Regions from separate parts of the Paenibacillus sp. FSL R5-0914 genome, predicted to be linked through region 4. Evidence: predicted binding sites of a transcription regulator. Region 4 holds the regulator's gene; each other region holds the start of a gene.

Region 1 (4,220 bases), 2.9 Mb from region 4:
TTCAAGAAGGCAGGTACGATAAAAGATGAGGCGTACAATACGCTGAAGGAAAGCGTCTATTACCTGATAGGCAATTTGGCGCAGAATAAAACGGTAGAAGCTTCATCGACCGAAGGCAATAATGCGAATTATGCACCGGCTAAAGCCGTCGATGGATTCCCTGCTTCAAGATGGGCGAGCGAATACGTGGACAATACTTGGTTCCTGGTCGATCTCGATGAAGTGAAGGAAATGGATACGGTTCGAATCGATTGGGAATATGCTCGCGCCGATAAATACAAACTTCTTGTGTCGAACGATAAGCAGAACTGGATCAATGTCATGCCAAATGACGGAATTATTACCGCGCATGATGGCAAAGAAACGATTCAGTTCAACCCGGTCAAGGCAAGATACATGAAGTTACAAGGCATAAAAAGAGCAACCGATTACGGATATTCCATCTACGAGTTTGGTGTCTATAACCTCTCGGGCGCTGTAGACGTGAAGGGCATTGAGGGCATACAAGTAAAGGTTGACGAGGAAGCGAAAAAAGTAACGATTGATGGATTGCTGATGAATGGCGTCCTTACAAATGTGAAGTTGAAGGTGCTTGATCCAAAAGGCAAGGTTCATCTTGAAGATGAGACGAAGAGTACAGTCGCGGGAAGCTTCCAATTCACATTCAAACTTACAGGTAATTTAAAGGGAACCAATGAGGCGTATCTATCGACTGGCTATATGAGCGAGCCTGTAAAAGTGACCTTTGAATACTCAAAAGAAAACCCGGGTAAAGGTCACGATAAGTAATGGAGAAATAATCATCCAAGCAGCAATACGACCCGCGCTGAAACTTCCTGTACCGGTTATCGAATTATCTGTCCGAGGAAGACTTATAACCGAAGTAAAAACGTTTGAGGCGTAACATAACAAGCCGATTAGGTACCAGACCACGGGGTCTATACCTAATCGGCTTGTTTCTATGTAGACGTGACAAATAGAGGATTAGATTATATCAAGATATTATTCAGGTTTTAGTGGGATTGTATTATGTATTGTATAATAGAACGACTGCCTCAACAGGTATTTATAACATAAAACATAGGAGGATACATGTCCTGGAGCAAATTGAAGCAACAACTGGAGAGTTTTCTCTGTCCTGCGTTATACGGCAGGGTTGAATATCGCGCAAGTAGTTACCGTTATTTACCTGATAAATCAGGGAATTGTTATATTTCGGTAGATAAAAAGAACGTACTTAATATGAATGATAGAACTAGCTCAATTAGATGGTATCAGACGGAGCAGGAGATTAAGAATGATTCAGATCTTCAAATTCCTATCAACCATGAAGACATTGAAGCGGTTAGAAAAGATAGCAAGGGGATCATCCCGGAGGATCGTTTAATAGTCATTGCAAGAAGCAGAAAAATATCAGAAGTTGCAAAGGAGCTTTTGTCAGCACAGACGTCATTAAGTAAATCGAATTTTATTGTTATAGCTACTAAGTATTTATCTATTTCCATAGAGGAGAGCTTAGAAAGTGACGATATCTTATTGAATATTCTAGCCTTAGTGGACAGACGAGTTGGAAAAAAGCGAATTTTAAACATGAGCGAGAAGATGAAGTTAAAGCATCCAAGTGTGCAATATTTTTATGAACTAAGGCGTAGTACATTATAAAAATAAATAACTTCATTGAATATTCAAGAAACACTCCCTACAAAAATCCCTAATTCTACGCGACTTCTTCCCACCATAACAATAGCCATGATAATGAGAGGGATGTTCGCATATGGTGCATATGGAATCGGAGAGTGTCGCTCTACTGGTAAGGAAGGATACAGTGTTATGAAATCCTTATATTTATTGGACTTTACGGACAAGTATGAGGAAAAATCGTTGTTAAAGAGATGGCATCATTGCCGTCTCTTTTTTGTTTCACTTTTTTAGTATTGCGCTGACTCTGGTTCCCGCTACCGCATCTTACGATCACAAGTACGAAGACTGCAGCATAATTAGCGTTGATGCTTATGTTCAAGCTCTCTCTGCTCTGCTCTGCTAGGTGACGGGAATCATAGACGTACTTGCGTGATGTTGCTACGATGTTCCATGGAAATTAAGTGAAAGTGATCACAAGAAATTACAGAAGGAGTTATTTATCGTGAAAAGAATCGTAACACTGAGCACCCGCAAACTGATGGATACCGCAAAACACGGCGGATGCGGCGCATGCCAGACATCTTGCCAATCCGCTTGTAAAACTTCCTGCGGCGTTGCAAACCAGAAGTGTGAAAATGCAATGAACAGATAGGATTCGGAATTTTACCGCCCATTGCTCTGCTGATGGGCGGCTATTTTTAAGAAATGGACGCTTCCTCTAGAGGATAGCAAAGCCGTTTCTACTTGTGTGCAAAAGGAGCTTGATTAGTAAGTATGATTCATCAATATAAACTAAACGGATACAATATCGTGCTCGATACCTATAGTGGCTCGGTGCATGTTGTTGATGACCTAGCATATGAAATTATAGCGGAGTATGAGAAAACTTCTGCCGAAAAAATCGTGACAACGCTGTTGGATAAATATAAAGATGATTCCAGCATTTCCGAGAGCGAAATTCGAGAAACCATCGCGGATATCGAGGAACTTAAAAATGATGGACAGCTTTTTACAAAAGATGAGTATGAGAACCTCTCGCTTGATTTAAAAAAACGAAAAACTTATGTCAAGGCACTCTGCCTCAATGTTGCGCATACCTGTAATTTGTCATGCGACTATTGCTTCGCTAGCCAGGGGAAATACAACGGAGATAGGGCAATCATGAGCTATGAGGTTGGACAAAAAGCTATCGATTACCTGCTTGAAAATTCGGGTCATCATCGAAACCTGGACATCGACTTTTTCGGCGGGGAACCGCTTTTGGCCTGGAAAGTTGTTAAACAGATCGTAGCTTATGCAAGAAGCAAGGAACAAGAATACAAAAAAAAGTTCCGCTTCACCTTCACGACGAACGGGATGCTGCTGAACGATGAGGTCACCGAGTTTTTAAATCAGGAAATGTACAATGTCGTATTAAGCCTGGATGGAAGAAAAGAGGTTCATGACCGACTTCGCCAAACGGTTAACGGAAAAGGCAGCTACGATCATATTGTTCCGAAGTTCAAGGAATTCGTTCGTAAGCGCGGGGACCAAGAGTACTATGTTCGAGGAACTTACACTCGTAACAATGTCGATTTCACCAACGATATATTTCATATCGCAGACCTTGGTTTTGACAAGATCTCGATGGAACCAGTCATCTGTGATCCAAAGGAACCCTATGCACTTACCGAGGAAGATCTCCCGGAGATATACAACCAGTACGAAATTCTTGCCAAGGAAATGATCGGTCGCGGTGAACAAGGTAAAGGGTTTACCTTTTATCACTACATGCTTGACCTCTCGGAAGGACCTTGCATCCAGAAGAGAATCACTGGCTGTGGTTCAGGAACGGAATATCTTGCTGTCACACCCTGGGGAGAGCTCTTCCCTTGCCACCAGTTCGTAGGGGATGAAGAGTACAGCATGGGAAATCTCTGGGATGGAATCACACAACCTGAGCTGCAATGTCAATTCCAAGAGAGCAACTGCTACTCGAAGCCGGAATGCAAGGACTGCTGGGCGAAACTCTACTGCAGCGGCGGTTGTCCTGCCAATGCGCTGCACGCGACGGGTTCCCTGGTCGGAACTTATGACTTCAGCTGTGACATCTTCCGCAAGAGGGTCGAATGTTCCATGATGGTGAAGGTTGATGAATCTATTAGAGCGATGGAAGGGCAATCTAGCTAGTTAACGTAACGGACGAATAAACTATAACCGAGAAATAGACACTTTTAAATAAAGTGCCTTTCTCGGTTTTTTTTGTATTAACTAGAACTACGATCATAGATCGTCTTTTCCATCGGCAATCAGGATGCGGAATTCAAAACATGACGGCCTAATCTGTTTAATAGACAGAGAGGGCTTTTTTAATGTGCGAATCTATGATGTTTTCTTTGAATACAAATATATATGACTAAAGTCATATTAAATTCGTGTTTCAGCGTATTTTTTTGTCGAAAAATAAACTATTTTCTGAGAAATGTCGATATAATAGGATAGAAATCTGCTTTTCTGTATTAACTGCAATTACGGAAGCGTTAACAATTATATGAATAGTCATTCGACAAGGAGGAAAGCAATGTTAAAAAAGTTAGGCA
Region 2 (4,220 bases), on a different contig from region 4:
AATATACCTATGCGGGCAATGAAATGATGGCGTCCATATGGCTGAAAGCTATTGAAAAGTCCGACGGCACACGTACTGTATTATTACGTGGACATAACAAGTTTGAGTTTGGAGAGAGTCAGCCTTTATTTGAAGCAGGGATACCGGTGATTGGCTTCATTCCAATGCCCGACTATCTGCTCGTGGATAGTGAAGACAGAGAGATGGGCAAATTTGATGCAAAGCTCATGAATACACAAATTATATCGTTACTGAAAGCGGTCAAGATAGTGGACGGAACGGAGACGACTAAGCTTGGAAAGTCAGATGGGTATTCTTTTTTCTATGGCCGTACTAAATGATGAATTGGAGATTGGCTGATGATGAAGAACTTAGTACCAAAAAAAAGGAGAAAAAAACTACATGTTGATCAAAAGTGTTAAGGATCTTGAATTACAAGAGTTTACAACTTGCTTTAACGAAGCCTTCTCCGATTATGTAATTCCATTTCATGTTTCTTCGGAGTATTTAGCTGATAAATTTGCAGGTGCGGGAGTTAATTATCAGATGTCGTTTGGTGCTTTTGATCAAGAGAAGCTGGTTGCATTTGTTATGCATGGCATCGGGGATCGTAACGGCGAAAGTACTGCATTTAATACTGGTACAGGAGTCGTTCCTTTATATAGAGGGAGACGGCTAGTCGAACAAATTTATCGTCATGCTCTTCCCATCCTTAAAGAAGCTCATATTCAAAAGTGTTTGCTTGAAGTGATTCAAACGAATGATAAAGCTATAAAAGCGTATACCGCCATAGGATTTCAAATTCATAGAGAATTGGCTTGTTTCAAGGGGCGTATTGATGTCACCCTTCCGGACGATCATAGACATACATTCATTACTATGGTTCGACTGGAAGAATTCGATTGGACATCGGTACATTCTTATTGGAATTTTGAACCTTCTTGGGAACAATCTGTTCATGCAATTTTACGAAATCCGCATTTATACGATGTGGTCACGATAAGGGAAGAGAATAAGATTTGTGGATACGCGGTAATAAAATCGGCCAACGGAGCAGTTGTACAGTTCGGTATTTTGCGAGAAGAAAGAAACCAGGGATTTGGGCGTTCCTTATTCCATTGGATGGGAGAGAGACATTCTATCATCACCGTCAATAATGTAGACAAAAGAGATACAAATTCTATACGTTTCCTTCAAAGTGTTGGTCTTGACGTATACATCGAGCAATATGAAATGGAGAAAGATTTGTCATGACGAAGATGACATTAGCTTTAATTCAAAAACACTGATGATTTGAGTCAGTGTTTTTTTTGTTGCAGAAGGGGGTATATATTAGAGGTTAAAATGAGGAAATATTGTTTTTTTCTAACATCGAAGTAGGAGGAGACTTGTGAAATCATATATACGCTATTGAATCAATAGCTCTTTTGGGTTCTTTTTATGTTATTCACTGAGTTGTCAGAAAGATTTGACCCTTTCTTGAACATTTAGGGATTAAGAGATATCTGTGATTGAATTACTTGCAATTTAAGATAAGATGATTTTAATCATTAGGTCACGTTAATTTGACTGCTCAGTATCAGGTAAATCAGGCTCGCCAACTCTTGCTTTGTGAAATTTTTCTCTTTTTACATAGCAAAGAACGAGGAACGTCATACTAAAACGAACAGGCAACGATGTCGCTGAGCCCTGCTAAACCTGATATTGAATGCAGCCCCAGAATTAGCCGGCCTAATCATAAGCATCAAGTTATGACGAAAAATGAACAGCGTTTGAAGGGAGCAGTAAAGAATGGCAATTGATACGGTGCTATGGAGCAGGCTGGTGACAGGCTTGACTCTCGGGTTCCACGTTATTTTTGCGACGATTGGCGTCGGTATACCGCTAATGATCGCTATTGCAGAGTTCATCGGGATCCGCAAAAAGGATCCCCATTATACACTTATGGCAAAGAGATGGTCTCGGGGATTTGTCATTTCTGTAGCGGTTGGTGTCGTGACCGGTACAGCCATATCACTACAATTAGCCCTGGTATGGCCGAATTTTATGAAACTGGCTGGGAATGTGATTGCACTTCCGTTATTCATGGAAGTGTTCGCGTTCTTTTTTGAGGCCATCTTCCTGGGCATTTATTTGTATACGTGGGATCGGTTTAAAAATCCGTATATCCATTGGCTGTTGACGATTCCGATTGTCGCCGGGGCAGGCATGTCTGCCGTTTTTATTACGACGGTGAACGGATTCATGAACCAGCCTGGAGGCTTTGTCATGGAAGCGGGCCAATTCACAGCGATTGACCCGGTGCAAGCGATGCTGAATACGGCGACCTTCTCCAAGGTGTTCCATGTATTAAGCTCGGCCTATTTGACAGGAGCTGCCTTGTTAGCCGGGATTGCAGCCTTTGCGATGCTGAGAAAAGGAGTGTCCGCATACCACAAAAAATCCTTGAATCTCATGATGGCGGTCGTTTTGCTGTTCAGCTTGCTGAACACATTAGCTGGTGATGTGTCCGCCAAGTTTTTGGCCGAGCATCAGCCAGAGAAGCTTGCAGCGGCAGAGTGGCATTTTGAGACGGGTAGCGGTGTGGACTTGGTTCTAATGGGATGGCTGAATGCAGAGCATGAAGTGATAGGGGCTCTTCATTTGCCGAAAGTGCTCAGCTTCCTGGCCTTTGGAGACTTTAATGCGGAGGTAACGGGGCTGGAGGAATTCCCCAAGGAAGAATGGCCACCGCTTCTTGTTCACTACCTGTTTGATTTAATGGCTGGAATCGGATTTGCTCTGCTCGCGATTTCGGTCCTGTACTTCCTGTTTGTGTTCTGGAAAAAACGAAATGTGCTTAACAAGTGGATGCTTGGCATCATCGCACTGATCGCACCGCTCGCTTTTCTAGCTGTAGAGCTGGGCTGGTTTTATGCAGAGGTTGGGCGACAGCCGTGGATTATCCGTGGATATATGCGTGTAGAGGAGGCTGCCACGACTTCACCGAATGTAAGAATTATATTCTTCGCCTTATTGCTCTTGTACATCGTACTCGGCAGTATGTGTGTAATCGTGCTAAGACGTTTGTTCAACAATAATCCGGCAGAAGTTGAGATGGAGAAATGGATGAAGGAACATCCTAATCAATCTGTGGAAAAGGGGGGCACTGAATGATGAGTTACGAAATAATTGGCATCTCGGTGCTCTGGCTATTCTTGTACGGCTATTTAATTATAGCTTCCATTGATTTCGGAGCGGGATTCTTCGCCTTTTATGCCCGTTTGACGAAGCAGGATCATCTCATTAATCGTCTGATTTCCCGATATTTATCACCCGTATGGGAGATTACAAATGTATTTTTTATCTTTTTCTATATTGGCATCGTCGGATTTTTTCCGGACACAGCCTATTATTATGGCTCCGCGCTGCTTGTTCCGGGAAGTATTGCAGTTATTCTTCTTGCGATTCGCGGTTCGTTCTACGCTTTTGAAAATTATGGTTCCAAGAAAAACATAGTATATCTTTTTTTGTACGGAGCTACAGGTCTGCTTATTCCGGCTTCGTTGTCAGTGGCACTTACTTTGTCTGAAGGCGGCTTTATTGTGAAGCAGGCTGAGACGGTTTCTCTGGACTACTGGGCGCTGTTTACCAATCCGTTATCGTGGAGCATCGTTGGACTGGCAATCGTGTCCGTTTTGTTCATAAGCGGCTCATTTCTGACTTTTTACGCATCTCGTGCAGAGGATCATTCCGCGTTGAAGCTGATGCGGAACTACGCCCTGTTTTGGAGCACACCGACGATAATTCTCGCACTGACAGCATTTATCTATTTGGGTCAACACAATGAGCGGCATTTTCAAAATATGATGGATTTATGGTGGCTCTTGGCACTTTCCGTTGCTTTCTTCATGATCGCGATGTGGCTGTTATATAACGGACGCCGTTACGGATTAGCTTTCATATGCATCATGCTGCAATTTTTCTGTGCCTTTTTCGCTTATGGGATTGGGCAATACCCTTATATTCTCGATCCGTATATCACGATTCAGAGCAGTGCAACTTCACCAGCAATGGGCTTAGCGTTAGTTGTTGTGTTTATCGGCGGTCTGTGCCTGTTGATCCCATCCCTTATTCTGGTCTTCAAGCTCTTCCTGTTTGATGCGGATTATGTAAAAGGGAAAAAATAAAGCTAATTGATCCATTACGGCGTGTATGAGGTTTCTCTACAAGCCTATATA
Region 3 (4,220 bases), 1.8 Mb from region 4:
CTCTCCATTCGACTAGGGCAGCCAAACCCAACATATCCGCATAGCTTGTCATCCTTTAGTGCTACTAGCTGCGAACCCGGGGGAGCATTCAGTAGATAATCCTCTTGGGAACGCCACATTAATGGCCCCGGGCTAGTGTTCTCCGTCCAGATCATATGATCCAGATGAATCAGTTCCCGCACGTCTTTAATCTCTGAGAACCTTATTATAAACCTATCCCTGTTGCTAAGTTTCATAAAGATGTACACCCCTTGCCTTGCACCTCTATAGAATTCACAGTAGATCATTTGAATCCACTATGCTCAACTCTCATCTATCCTATTGACCGCTCCAATGAATTTCCTCGGCGGTTGATATACGCATGAACGATAAAGAATCCTACGGACAGCAGTGCCATCGCACATGCCAACCATGCGGTAGGCGCTAAGCCTCCACTATCGTATAACCTACCCATTAAGTATGGTCCAATCACCCTACCGACTGCCCCCATGCCTCCACTTAGCCCTAAATAGAAAGGAGCACTGCGACCTGCATGATCCGAAATAAAGGAAGGCATGGCCGGAGATATCAGCATTTCCCCAAGCGTAGCGAGTACCATCCCAAGCACTAGACCTGAATAAGTCGGCATCCATAAAAGAACGGCATACCCACCCAAATAAAATAGAGCACTTACTGTCATTTGCGCCGTTGAGGTAGATGCGAACCAGCGTTTAATTACTGTTACGAGCGGCTGAGCTGCAAAAATGAGAATTCCGTTAAGCGTCCAGAGAAAACCATAAGTCTTCTTAGGCCAGCCCTCAGAAATAATGAACGGAGATACCCCTGTATTCCAGATAGAGTTCCCTAATAGTAGGAACATCGAGGCAATACCCATATAAAGATAAATTCGTGTATGCCCCATTAGCTTCCAGGTAGATTGTTTGTCAGGACCAGCCTTCTGGTGTTCTGCGACCTCCTGTGAAGAATCTCCTCCGACTTTCTTGAGATATACAAAAAAGAATACCGCAAATACCGCTGAAGTTACGCCGTTCATCACAAAGCTGAGCATATAAGAAATATCGGCCAAAAAACCACTTAACGCCGTACCCAGTGCTACACCAATATTATTAGCGACATAAATAACATTAAACAGCTCTCCGCGCTGCTTCGTAAAACGAAAGCCGATAAATGCCTGAATCGCAGGTAAGGACAGTGAATTAAAGAGCCCTACCAGTCCCATCGCGACCATAAATAACGTCCAGTTGTTACTTGCTGCCGGCAAAGTGAACAGAGCAAGTGCATTCATGCCCAGCGCTCCAACAATCAGCCGGTTAACGCCTACCTTATGATAGAGTGAGCCCCCGAGTAGTTGACCCACAATTCCTCCAACTGATTGAATAAGAATCACTAATCCAGCATCCGACATGCTGCGTCCAAGCTCATCAAAAACATACATTGTAACCAATGGCCACATCAGTGCACTACCCGTTGCATTAATAAGACTAGCAATTAAAAATATCTTAACTTCTTTAGGATAATTCTGTAAAAACTTCATAAGTAGTGTACATCCCCTGTAATATATGTGTCATTATTCCATCCAGTATTATCCCAAAACAGGGTTCAGGGCAAGCGGACGCATTGACGTGCTATCGTGATAAAGTCTCAGTATACTTTACCTCTTATTTAGGACTAACTTCTGCCGTAGCTGAGAAAAAAGTAGCACCTTTCACGTCCGCATTCCTCCCTATTTCTATTATCTATTTATATTTTATAGTTGCCGCTGTCGTCCGTAAAGTAGACTAAACAATAATGAAGTGTTTCGTTATTACAAAGTCGGGGTAATAGAGCCTAGAAACACTCCCCCTTTTAAAATTCGCTGTGCATCCGAATTCGTTCCCCCGAGCTCGGATACATCACGGCGGATTTTATTTGTCTATACAGCAAAAAGCACCCCTCAACTATTCTAAGGAGTGCTCTATAAGATAGGTTTAGGCGTGTTTTTTTACACCGCTGCCGGACATGCTGTCCACGGACTGAATAGATGCAGGCTCTTTGCGCAGGTAAGCCATCCAATAAGCTGCCGCAACAAAGATCGCACCGCCCGTCAAGTTTCCTAGCCATACCGGAACAAAATTGTTGAAGTACTCTCCCCATGAAAAATAACCTTCAAAAATAGCTGCCGGAATTAAGAACATGTTGGCTACAACGTGCTGGAAGCCGATAGCTACAAAAGCCATCGTTGGGAACCAGATACCGAGGATTTTGCCACTGAAGTTATCTGCTCCATAGGAGAGCCATACCGCCAAAGCTACAAGCCAGTTACAACCGATACCGGAAACAAATGCCGGCAAGAAGTCTGCCTCAAGCTTATGTCCTGCCATCTCCACTAATTTTTCCAAATACACACCGTCAGAGGTTAAACCAACCACGTGACCGAAAAAGTAAGCTACAAACAAAGCTCCCGCTAGATTGCTCAGGGTAATCAATACGAGATTCTTAACCACTTCCCAGAAGGATATCTTCTTCGCCATAAAAGCAAGTGGCACAGCCATCATATTGCCTGTCAGCAGTTCTCCCCCTGCAAGCAGTACTAGAATCAATCCAACAGGGAAGACAGCTGCCCCAATAAAGTTAGCGATGGATCCCCATTCATGTGGTGCGCCAGCAATGACGCGAATATCCAGTAAAAATCCGAGCGCGATAAACGCTCCTCCCAAAAAGCCCAGAATTAGTACGGTGCTTAAAGGATTGTGCGCCTTTTTTATGCCGTTCTCGACCGTGACTGCGGCAATCTGCTGCGGTTTATTATAAGCCATGATTCCTATCCCCTTCATCTATTTACTTAAAATTTGTTCCTTTACGACCATTGTAGCGTGTCATAAAACACATTAACGTGATAATTATCACTTAATGAAAAACTAAGTGAAACTTTTCACTGACATGTCAAATTTAACGAAGCGCATCCATAATTACAATTGTAAGAATAGGCTCCCTATTATTTTAAAGGTAAATAGTACCAGCATCAATCACAAAAAACCGGAGCCATATATGGCTCCGGTTTACCCAACTTTATTGTTCACATGCAATTAAATTATACGGTTACTGCCTCTTTGCTTGGTACTGATGCCGGTAGCGATTCGAGGCCTACTGTATTCAGGAAGTTCCAAGGCTTGTTGTAATGAGGTTGGAAGAAGAAATCGATAAAGGCAAGCTGATCGATTGTCATTTTATTTTGAATACATACAGATACTGTGTTGATCGATTGCGTCAAATCCGTCTTGGACAAGATTTGCGCTCCGAGAATGCGGCGTGTGGCGCGATCAAATACCACTTTTAATTGCACCTGCTCGAAGGTTGGCATAAATTCTGGACGGTAGTTGTCAATAATCATGGTAGTTTCTACGTCCATTCCTTCAGCCTTAGCCCCTTCTTCAGTAAGACCGGTAGCAGCGATATTATCTTCATAAATCTTAATGCCCGAAGTCCCTTGAGTACCCATATAAGGAATCGTCTCTTTCACTAAGTTACGTGCGACCAAAGTGCCCATCCGTACGGCATTGGTTGCCAGTGGAATATAAGCGTGCTTACCTGTAGGGTTGTAATGAATCGCGCAGCTGTCACCAGCGGCATACACATCCGGGCAACTAGTCTGCATATAATCATTAACCAGAATTGCGCCATTAGGCAGCATATCCACTTGACCTTTTAACAGCTCAGTATTCGGACGGAAGCCGATGCAGAGAATTACAAGATCCGCCTCATGCTCCCCTTCGCTTGTGATAACCTTGGTAACTTTACCACCTTCACCAGCAAAAGAACTTACCTTCTCATTCAGCGCTAATTTAATACCATGATCCTTAAAGGATTGTTCGATCGGCGCAGTAAACTCTGGGTCCAAATATTTATTCAAAATACGATCTTCGCCATCAATCAGCGTAACTTGCTTTCCGTTCATTTGGAAGGCTTCCACCAACTCAACGCCGATATATCCAGCGCCTACGACTGTGATTTTATTCGCTTGTTTAGCTTTTTCTATAATGGTATTGGAATGATCATAGTTCTTACAAAGCAAGACGCCTTCCAGCTCAATCCCTTCGAGCTTCGGTACAATCGGCCATGATCCCGTAGTCATAATCAGCTTATCGTAGGTATCGTCAAACTCCTGTCCGGTTATCAAATTGCGAACACGCAATGTTTTGGACTTCGTATCCACAACGGTCACTTCATGACGCATGTTGGTC
Region 4 (4,220 bases):
CTTAACTAACAGACCTTTTTTCGTATGAATCTTTAAATACCAATACATAAAAACTACTCTTATAGTATATCACAATTCGTGTACTTATAGTATATCAAATAATATGTCATTTAAAAAACAAGCGAACCATAAATGGTCCGCTTGTTTCTCCTATAATGCTTTTGTTTAATTTAGCGGCTAGGTAAACTGTAACCTTCACCCATTCGAGCCCCATCTGAGAACCGATAAAATTGATAATAATATCGACCGCTTTGTTTATAAAAAAGCTGCCAAGCATACTCCCCGTTATATACTCCTGGCAACAACCGCTCAATGCTGATGTCCGGAAGATCGGCTTTTATAAGGCTACGCATTTTCGCTTCAGAGGTCCCTTTACTTAGTTCTTCAGCATATACTGCGTCGGTTCCTTCAGCAAACTTCCCGTCTACAGTAAAACGTACCCAAACCATCAACTCGGTCCCGGCTTCATTCTTCCCTGTTAAGACCCAGTACACCGCATTATCATCCCACACGGATTTCTGCGCTTTGGTTACCTCTGTCAGACCAGCACTGGTTTTAGCGACATCCTTAGCGATATCTCGCTCGTTCCATTGATCTTTCATAATATAAGCATAGAACTGGATAAGTCCGAACAGAAGGAGCAGAATCAGAACTGACCCCAGGAGGATCCATTTTTTCCTTTTCTTCAAGGTACAGCTCCCTTTCTAGTAATATATCTTTTTTGATTATATAACACACCTGTGTGTTTATCCAAAGTTTCATATCCAATTCAATGATCTAATTATCAGAAACACAAAAGGCTGTAACTTTGCAATCGCAGAAAGTCACAGCCTTTCAGTTATTCGTTATGATCTTAGACTATCGTTTAAGCAGTCCATCAAATGATTCTTGCGCCTTACGACGGATTGCTTCCTCATCTAGCGTTATACATTCTCCATGTTTTACAACCTGTTTACCATTCACCCATACATGCTCAACGTCCTTGGCGCTGGCAGAGTATACAGCATGAGACAACAGATCTGTGTGTGGTAGCAAATGCGGCTGGTCTATATCAATCGCGATAAAGTCCGCTTTCATGCCAACAGCGAGTCTACCCACATCATTTAAAAAGATAGACTTTGCGCCATACTCTGTAGCTATACGCAGCGCTTCCGGAGCTGGGACAGCCGTCGGATCACCACTTACACCTTTATGGATGAGGGCTGCAAGACGCATCTCTTCAAACATATCCAGGTTATTATTGCTTGCCGCACCATCTGTACCCAGTGACACCTTCACACCAGCCTTTAGAAGATCCGTAACCCGAGCCACTCCACTAGCCAGTTTCAGATTACTTCCTGGGTTATGAGACACGCCTACATCATGACGAGCCAGTATCTCGATCTCTTCATCATTCAAATGAACGCCATGTGCAACAATAGACGGACGTGTGAACATTCCAAGCTTCTCTAAATGCGCTACAGGCCGAAGTCCGTAATCCACCACATTCTGCTCCACTTCGCGTTTGGTCTCGGACATATGGGTATGCATCGGTAAATCCAAATCATGTGCCGCTTGTACAAACTTAACAAAGAAGTCCGGTGGGCAAGTATATGGGGCGTGTGGCGAGATCATCGTCGTAATTCTACCATCAGCCTTACCATGCCAATTTCGTGCAAAAGAAATCGCTTCCGCAAGCTTGTGATTTTGTACTTCCTCTGGGCATAATCCGATTACGCCTCTCATCAGTACGGAACGGATGCCTGATAATTCGACTACCTCTGCTACTCGATCCATATGATCATACATATCCAAGAAGGTTGTAGTACCACCTTTTAGCATTTCCAGTACCGACAAGGAGGTTCCCCAGTATACATCTTCTCCAGTGAATTTCGCTTCCATCGGCCACATCTTCTCTTGAAGCCACACCTGAAGTGCTAAATCATCTCCATAACCACGAAGCAATGACATTGCGGCATGGCCATGTGTGTTTACCAGACCTGGCATAAACAGCAGACGACTGCCATCAACAACTTGCACATCATCTTCCATTAAAGGTTCTTCTTTTCCTATGTAAGTGATCAAATCATCTTCAATAGTCATATATCCGCTCAGAACCGGCTCATCCGTTCCCGGAATAAGAAAACGCCCGCCCTTAATAATCGTTTTACTGCTCTTCATTTCCGCTTTCTTCCTTTCCGTCTTTCAAATAATAAGCAAGGCTTTGCAAATCCGTTGTAAAATCGGCAGCATGAACACGGATATTCGATGGTGTTTTTAGAATCACTGGTGCAAAATTCAAAATCGCCTCAATGCCAGACTCAATGAGAATATCTGCTACATTCTGCGCTTCTGAATCAGGCACAGTAATTATCCCAATTCGAATACCTTGCTCACGAACCGTCTGACCAAGCTCCTCCATCGGTTGAACGGTAAGAGAGTTGATTTTCCGCCCTACCTTAGGTGCATAGGAGTCAAATATAGCGGTAATCTTCATAGTATCTTTCAGATAAGCATTGTAATTAGATAATGCATGTCCAAGGTTACCAGCACCTACTAAAGCCACATTCAATTGTTGATCCAGCTTCAGAATATGACGGATTTTTTCAATAAGATAAGTTACGTCATACCCGATACCTTTTCTACCAAAGTCTCCAAAATAAGCTAAATCTTTACGAATTTGAGCAGGATTTAAATCAAGTTTTTGTCCTAGTTCTTGTGAGGAAACGGTTAATATTTCACGTTTCTGGAGATCATTCAAGAAACGCAAGTACACAGGAAGTCTGCGAACAACGGCTTCTGATATTTTATCCGATTTCATAATTTACCTCCTAATTTAAGTGATATTCTGTTCAAATCCTATCGAAATATCTGCACCTCGTCTCAAGGAAGAGCGGTATTCTTATACCGCCCTTCCTTGTAGAGTGATTAATAAGATCGATGACGTTCTTTTCAAGAAACGCCTCCGTCTTCCAACCACTCCGCTATACGAGGAACCATTTGATCCGTAAGCATATGCTCCATTTTCGGGCCAGGCAACGAATAGAGGAAATACTTCCCATAGTGAGATTCTATCACCCTTGTGTCATACACAATAACAATACCCCGATCTTGCGCTGTCCGTACCAGCCTCCCAAATCCTTGCTTGAAGCGAATAACCGCCTGAGGAACAGACAACTTCATGAACGGATTCTTTTTCTGGGCTTGTAATAACTCAGACTTCGCTTCCGCTAGAGGGTGGTTTGGCGGTTGAAATGGGAGCCTCACGATGGCCAAGCATGTTAATGCTTCACCTGGAATATCTACACCCTCCCAAAAGCTGCTTGTTCCTAATAGTACAGAAGCTGCACTGTCCTGAAAACGGCGGATCAGCTTGCTACGGCTGCCCCCCTCCACGCCTTGACCTAGCACCGTGATCTCTTGTGAGGCTAGAGCCTCTTTCAGAGGATCGTAAACCTGGCGTAGCATCTTGTAAGAAGTAAACAGGACAAGCATCCGCCCACGTGTTGTAATAGCTGCTTCTGCTAGTGACTGTACGAGTGTATCGACAAATCGGGCATCGCCTACACTCCCCTTCACACTAGGGAAATCCCGCGGAATAACTAACAGCGCCTGCTCCCGATACTTAAAGGGAGAAGGCAGGAGTGATGTCATCAGACGCCCCTCTTCCGCAGCTTCATTAAGTCCGAGATTATCAATCATAAACTGGAAAGATTTATCCACAGAGAGTGTCGCCGAAGTTAGTACGATACTTTTCTTCTTGTCGAAAAACAGCTCCTTAAGCTGAGTACTAACATCAACAGGAACGGCATACAGCTGTAGCGATTTACTGCGATAATTTCCATTCGCCTCCAGCCAATATACTACATTCTCATCATTTAATCCCATAAAAAACCGTACTTGCTCACGTATAGAAGCTAAATCCTTAAATAAGCCGCTAATATCGGTAACTAGACTATCTGAGGAAGATTGACCTTCTTGATCTCGCATCTCATTAAGCATTTTATCACCTTTACGGATAATTTCGCTTAATGTCAGATTCATAGTATTCTCTAAAGCAACCAATTCATCCCAATCATTCGGTTTACGGGTAGGAAGTAGCCGCATGACTAACTGGCCGGCTTCTCCCGCCGCTGCATCGCTACGTTCCGGCAAGAGGCTGAATAGTTTATCACTAAGCAGATCCCAGGTTTCTTTTACGGTAAGCAGGTCCGGATAGATTCTATCGATCACTCCGCTCC

Evidence for each region. The regulator Rex, encoded in region 4, represses fermentation and respiration genes when NADH is low (regulators of the CRP and FNR family bind a similar motif). The targets are predictions, from matches to a motif close to TTGTGAAATATTTCACAA.
Region 1: the regulator Rex is predicted to act here: its motif matches at 2,101-2,118, upstream of scfA (six-cysteine ranthipeptide SCIFF).
Region 2: the regulator Rex is predicted to act here: its motif matches at 1,610-1,627, upstream of MKX60_RS21025 (cytochrome ubiquinol oxidase subunit I).
Region 3: the regulator Rex is predicted to act here: its motif matches at 2,900-2,917, upstream of MKX60_RS05665 (formate/nitrite transporter family protein).

The regions. Positions count from the first base shown of each region.
Region 1 covers NZ_JBBORH010000001.1:131,609-135,828, reverse strand. The annotation lists gene MKX60_RS00520 (DUF4855 domain-containing protein) at 1-789, shown strand, start outside; gene MKX60_RS00515 (SF0329 family protein) at 1,093-1,662, shown strand; gene scfA (six-cysteine ranthipeptide SCIFF) at 2,144-2,293, shown strand; gene scfB (thioether cross-link-forming SCIFF peptide maturase) at 2,416-3,810, shown strand; gene MKX60_RS00500 (S-layer homology domain-containing protein) at 4,202-4,220, shown strand, end outside.
Region 2 covers NZ_JBBORH010000002.1:1,103,748-1,107,967, forward strand. The annotation lists gene MKX60_RS21015 (hypothetical protein) at 1-341, shown strand, start outside; gene MKX60_RS21020 (GNAT family N-acetyltransferase) at 403-1,254, shown strand; gene MKX60_RS21025 (cytochrome ubiquinol oxidase subunit I) at 1,792-3,156, shown strand; gene MKX60_RS21030 (cytochrome d ubiquinol oxidase subunit II) at 3,153-4,169, shown strand.
Region 3 covers NZ_JBBORH010000001.1:1,310,966-1,315,185, reverse strand. The annotation lists gene MKX60_RS05675 (GNAT family N-acetyltransferase) at 1-236, opposite strand, end outside; gene MKX60_RS05670 (MFS transporter) at 314-1,534, opposite strand; gene MKX60_RS05665 (formate/nitrite transporter family protein) at 1,968-2,795, opposite strand; gene MKX60_RS05660 (FAD-dependent oxidoreductase) at 3,071-4,220, opposite strand, start outside.
Region 4 covers NZ_JBBORH010000001.1:3,071,205-3,075,424, reverse strand. The annotation lists gene MKX60_RS13615 (cell wall elongation regulator TseB-like domain-containing protein) at 171-689, opposite strand; gene MKX60_RS13610 (amidohydrolase) at 859-2,160, opposite strand; gene MKX60_RS13605 (redox-sensing transcriptional repressor Rex) at 2,147-2,800, opposite strand; gene dinG (ATP-dependent DNA helicase DinG) at 2,932-4,220, opposite strand, start outside.